2 regions of the Fictibacillus enclensis genome follow, and region 1 is predicted to be linked to the other one. Evidence: riboswitches for the same ligand, from Rfam matches in the RefSeq annotation. Region 1 holds a riboswitch; the other holds the start of a gene.

Region 1 (3,140 bases):
TTTGATTTATCCGGGACAAAATTTAAAGGTGCAGCCAGTAAAGGGAATAAGCCATGAAAAAACAAACGCTCCATCAGAACAAATAAAAGCAACGCCGGAAGATAAAAAATTGCTCGCTTCTCTTGTTGAAGCAGAAGCAATGGGAGAAAGCTTTGAAGGAAAGGTAGCGGTGGCCTCTGTTGTCCTGAACCGCGTTGATGATGACGGCTTTCCTGATTCCATTCATGACGTCATCTACGACAAAGGACAATTTCAGCCGGTTATGGAGAACAATTTAAAGAAACCTTCTCCCGAGTCGGAAAAGGCTGTAGACAAGGCCTTATCTGGTTATGATAACACGAACGGTGCTCTGTTCTTTTACAATAAAAAGACAGCCGTTAGCAGATGGCTCGATACGAAACCTGCTTGTACGGTTATCGGAAACCATACATTCAGCAAATAATCCATGCCCCCGTCATTCGCGGACGGGGGTTTTTATCGTTGGCTCGTACTTTTGATGCTTAATCCTGAGGATGTAATTTTTTGGCTGTTTCTTGCGATCAGTACGTCACAATTGGCATGGCGCGTAATATACTGTGAGACACTTCCGATAAAAATGCGTTCCATCGCATTTAATCCTGTTGCACCACAAACAATCAAATCTGATTCATGCATGGAGGCAAATGAGAGAATTTCCATTTTGGGCGATCCTGAGTTTGATAAAGTGGTTACATGTGTTAGTCCATGGTTTCTGGCCAATTTTTCATAGTCGTCCAAAAGTGTTCCTGCTGCAATCCGATCTCTGTCCATTTCAATATTAATGGCTCCGGCATCAAGTGGAGCAGCCGGAAGGCGGTCTTCAGTTATGTGTACGATATACAACTTGGCACGATATTCTTTTGCCACTTCAATCGCTCTGTAAAACGCCACTTCCGATGAACGGGAACCGTCAACACCAACCAGGATTCTTTGGTAAGAAGGCATACCCTCACCTCTTTTGGAATATAGTATACTTAAGTTTTACCCGCTGGAGGAGGAAGGCAAACACGAAGACAAACAATAAAAAACTTTCGGAATTTAATTGACAAATTTGTAAGACTGCTGTATTTTTGAACGTATTAAAGTTGTTCATAAAAACGAATAGTAAACTCTTATCAAGAGTGGTGGAGGGACTGGCCCGATGATACCCGGCAACCTGCAGAGATTATTCTGTACTGGTGCCAAATCCTGCAAAGGTAAAACACTTTGACAGATAAGAGACGGTACAACCCCAAAATGGATGATTGCACCTCTCTGAATCTAAAAAGAGAGGTGTTTTTTGTTTGATAAAATCGGAGGGATATCTGATGGCAAATGCACAGGCAGCAATTGGAAATGAAGTGGCAGAAATAGGGAATCTCGTTCTGGAATCCGGCAAAACATTAACTGATGTTCATATTGCCTATCAGCGCAAAGGAGCGGCTGATGCTCCGGCTATTTTGGTGTGCCATGCACTTACAGGAAATCAATATACGATGACGACAGAAATTGGACCTGGGTGGTGGGAAGGACTCATTGGGCCAGGCCAATATATCGATTCAGAAAAATACCAGGTGATTACGACCAACGTTCTTGGCGGCTGTGAAGGGACGACAGGACCGCTTTCCATCAACCCTTTGACAGGGGAGAGATATCGCGGGGATTTTCCGCTCATTACCATCCGAGACATGGTTAATGCTCAAAAACGATTGCTTGAAGTTCTTCACATTCATTCCCTTGACACAGTCATCGGTGGATCGCTTGGCGGGATGCAGGTTATGGAATGGGGCTTGCTCTACCCTGATTTTATGGACCGTTTGATTCCCATTGCGGTCACACCTGCCTTAAGCGATTATGCCATTGGTTTCAATGCCATTGGGCGAACGGCGATTGTGAGTGATCCGGAATGGAATAATGGGAACTATTCATCAGAAGTGTCACCTGCCAAAGGGCTTGGCATTGCCAGAATGATTGGAATGCTGACCTACCGTTCGGGAACGTTATTTAATCAGCGGTTTCAACGGGAACAAACGGAAGAATGGTATTCCATATCAGATGAAGCTTCGTTTTCCGTTGAGACTTACCTGCATTATCAGGCCCAAAAGCTGTCCCAGCGGTTTGATGCCAACAGCTACCTGACCTTACTGAAAGCGATGGACAGCCATGACATTGGCAGAGGAAGAGGAGGCATCCATCAAGCAAGCAAAGGATACAGGGCAAAAATGCTCTGTCTCGGATTTACAGAGGACCTGTTATATCCGCCGGCGATGATGAAAACTTTTACAGAAAGCGTGAACGAAGAAAGCCAAAAGGCCCTCTTTCATGAAGTGAATACCATTTTTGGCCATGATGGATTTTTAACAGAATTCGAAAAATGGGGCCCGTTTCTGGAAGGTTTTTTTTCCGAATAAAAAAGACATGAAGCGAAAATAGCTTCATGTCTTTTGGTTTTAGAGTTCTCCTGCAGCTTGATCCGCCAAAGGAACCGTTGTTTCCTGTTGCGTAGGTTCATTTTTAATACGGCCGCTGCCTACAGAAAGGGCAACAATAATACCTGCCCCGATGAAAATAAGGCCGGTCATAAAGACGGTCGTAAACGAACTGCTCCAAGCCGTTTGAATGGAGTGGATCACCGTACCTTTAATTGAACCCGGAAGTTTAAGCATATCTGGATGAATTAGAAGGCTGAACAAGGCATCTGTTTTATCTGCAAGTTTTTGGAAAATGCCTTGAAGCATCGGATTGCTCTGTTCTTTTACTACATCTTTCATGTTGGTCTCCAGAGAGTGGTTCATAACGACGTTCAAGACAGTAATGCCGATTGTACCGCCAATGGAACGGAAGAAGGTGGATGCCGATGTAACAGCACCGAGTTTCGTTTTCGGAAATTCATTCTGTATGGCAATCATAAGGGTAGGCATAACAAGACCCATGCCGAATCCCATGATAATCATATAAGCATAAGCTGTAATTTCTTTAGATTCCACGCCCATTGTGCTCATCAAGTAAAATCCGAATGCTGTAATCAGCATACCTGCTGTCAATACAGTCCGGTATGGGAGTTTCAACAAAAGTCTTCCCCCAACGATACTTGCAAGGATAAGGGAGATCATCATTGGCGTCATGGTTGATCCGGCCTGTGT
Region 2 (3,140 bases), 1.3 Mb from region 1:
AAATTGCAGGCGATAAAGCGGTCCACGAACTGTTTGTACGCCGGGAAAACCGCTTGAATGAAAAGTATAAAAAACGGATGGAGAATAAAAGCTTCGAGGAAAAAGTTGCTGAACTCGCCACGATCCAAAATGAAGCCGGCTATATGGTGGAATGGGAAAAGACCGAAGACGGACAATTTGAATTAAAGGAGTTTAACTGCCCTATTGCCAAAGTGGCAAATGAATACCAACAGGCCTGTTCCTGTGAACTGTCTCTGTTCCAAAAAATGCTTGGCACAGAGAAGGTCGAACGGACACAGTGCTTGGCAAAAGGCGGCTCCTATTGCAAATACTTGATTTCTGAAGAGAAAAACGCTTAAATACCCTAACGGCAGAGCAGTCGATAGGGTTTCTTTTTTAGTAGTAAATAAAGAAAGGAGCCTGTTTTTTTCTGCAGGCTCCTTTCTTTATTCATTATTGAACCTTTACAATCACGCGTCCTTTGTTGTTGCCTTCCACCGTAGCGCGTAAAATATCCGGAAGCTCATCAAGGGTGACTTCTTGTCCCATTATATCCCCTGCATGCTCAGTTTTTAAATCTGTGGCAATGCGCTCCCAAATGGTATTCCTGACTGTTGCCGGGCAAAAAACCGAATCGATTCCGAGAAGGTTGATCCCTCGTAAAATAAAGGGATATACTGTGGTATGAACATCGGTTCCCCCTGTTAGTCCGGAAACCGCAACAGAACCGCCGTATTGAATCGAGCTCAGCAGGAATTCAAGTGTTTTTCCTCCTACTGGATCAACGGCTGCTGCCCAGCGCTGGGAATAAAGGGGTATGTTGTCTTTTTTTACCACTTCATCACGGTCAATGATGTCACTCGCTCCAAGTTCTTTTAAATAACTGTGCTCTGATTCCTTGCCGGTACTTGCTGTGACACGGTAGCCAAGATTGGAAAGCATGGATACCGCTTGGCTGCCCACGCCTCCGGTTGCTCCCGTCACAATCACAGAGCCGCTTTCTGGAGTTATACCGTGCTCCTGAAGGCGATGGACCGACAGTGCAGCAGTGAAGCCAGCAGTTCCATATAGCATTGCATCTTTTAACGTTAGTCCCTCGGGAAGGGGAACCACCCATTCCGCGGGAACTCTTGCGTATTCACTGTACCCGCCAAAATGGGAAACACCGAGCTTATAGCCCGTTACAAGAACCTTGTCCCCTTCCTGAAAGTCAGGTGAAGAAGAATGGGAAACGGTTCCTGACAAATCAATTCCGGGAATCATGGGGTAGTGGGTTACGATGGAACTTTTATTTTGTGCTGCCAGTCCGTCTTTATAATTGACGCTTGAATAAGCCACCCTTATGGTGACTTCGCCTTCTAGAAGATCGTCGAGAGATAACTCCTTTTTTGTAATATCGACCTGATCATTGTTTTTCTCGAGAACGATGGCTTGAAATGGCATGAGATTCCTCCTTTTATATGACTATCATCTAATAAGTAATACCCTTTCATCAGATCGGGTTAAACGGCAGAAATATTTATTTTTATTATTTTACATATATGTTTAAAAAAGGTTGTTGTATTGATGAAGGCAGGGGGAAGGAAAATGTTTGTTGGAATACCTTTATTAATCGCTGCTGTCCTGGGAATTTTAGTTATACTTTTAACCTGGTGGTTTAGGAAACACAAATTATCTTTATTCAATCGCGGGTTACATGATGGCTACAAAAAAACTTTCGCCAAGGCAAAACTCTGTAAAAATAAAAAACAATTGACACGAAGGATAAAGTTCAGTATTATTCAAACTAACTTAATATTCAGATGTATCTTATCCAGAGAGGTGGAGGGACTGACCCGATGAAACCCGGCAACCAGCAGGAAATGCATGGTGCTAATTTCAGCAGAACAGTATGTTCTGAAAGATGAGAGCCGACGGTGAAAACTGCGACCTCTTCTTTTGGAAGGGGTCTTTTTTATAGGCTCTTAATGAACAAATACATATTAAGAAGGAGAGATGGAACATGAGTGAAGAAAGAGAATACGGGTTTGAAACGATTTCATTGCACGAGGGGCAAAAAGTGGATCCAACAACAGGGGCAAGAGCAGTTCCGATCTACCAGACAACATCCTATCAGTTTGACAGCACAGAGCATGCTGCGAATTTGTTTGGACTAAAAGAATTCGGAAACATCTACAGCCGGATCATGAACCCGACGCAGGACGCGTTTGAGCAGACCATCGCCAAGCTAGAAGGAGGAGTTGGGGCGCTTGCGGTTGCGTCCGGTCAGGCAGCCATTACCTATTCCATCGTAAATATTGCAGGTGCCGGAGATGAGGTTGTTGCCTCAGGATCCTTGTACGGGGGAACGTATAACCTGTTTGCCAATACGCTGCCAAAGCTTGGGATAAATGTGAACTTTGCTGAGCTCGATAACCTGCAATCCTTTAAGGATGCCATCACAGAAAAAACAAAAGCCCTTTATATAGAAACCATCGGAAATCCAAAGATTGATGTGGCGGATATTTCAGCGATTGCGGATATTGCACACGAAGCGGGTGTGCCGCTGATTGTGGACAACACATTTGCCACACCTTATCTTTGCCGTCCGATTGAACATGGAGCCGATATTGTAGTCCATTCAGCAACCAAATTTATCGGCGGGCATGGTACGTCCATTGGTGGCTTGATTATTGATTCCGGAAAATTTGACTGGACCAACGGCAAGTTTCCAGGATTGACAGAACCGGATAACAGCTATGGAGGCGTAGTTTATACAGAAGCGGTCGGACCATTGGCGTATATCATTAAAGCACGTGTTCAGCTTTTAAGAGACCTTGGATCTTGCGTATCGCCATTCAACTCCTTCTTGTTCATTCAGGGGCTGGAGACACTGTCTCTGCGGGTAGAACGCCATTGCGAAAATGCATTGAAAGTGGCGAAGTTCCTGCAGCAGCATCCTGCAGTTGATTGGGTCAACTATCCTGGCCTCGAGGACAACCAATACCATGAACTGGCAAACAAATATTTGCCAAAAGGTGCTGGAGCGATTCTTACGTTTGGTGTAAAAGGCGGAGTCAAAGAAGGAAGCAAACTCATCGAAAATGTGAAACTTTTCTCCCACCTTGCCAATGTAGGAGATTCAAAATCCCTCATCATCC

The links. A riboswitch is a leader RNA that binds a small molecule or an ion and turns the genes downstream of it on or off. The one in region 1 is predicted to bind S-adenosylmethionine.
Region 2: linked by a shared signal. The riboswitch ahead of QNH15_RS19280 (homocysteine synthase) and the one ahead of metX (homoserine O-acetyltransferase MetX) in region 1 are both predicted to bind S-adenosylmethionine.

Annotation. Positions count from the first base shown of each region.
Region 1 is NZ_CP126109.1:2,374,055-2,377,194, forward strand. It holds gene QNH15_RS12615 (cell wall hydrolase) at 1-442, shown strand, start outside; gene QNH15_RS12620 (universal stress protein) at 475-963, opposite strand; SAM riboswitch class I at 1,128-1,238, shown strand; gene metX (homoserine O-acetyltransferase MetX) at 1,326-2,408, shown strand; gene QNH15_RS12630 (MDR family MFS transporter) at 2,448-3,140, opposite strand, start outside.
Region 2 is NZ_CP126109.1:3,675,350-3,678,489, reverse strand. It holds gene QNH15_RS19290 (helix-turn-helix transcriptional regulator) at 1-359, shown strand, start outside; gene QNH15_RS19285 (acrylyl-CoA reductase family protein) at 454-1,443, opposite strand; SAM riboswitch class I at 1,807-1,910, shown strand; gene QNH15_RS19280 (homocysteine synthase) at 2,003-3,140, shown strand, end outside.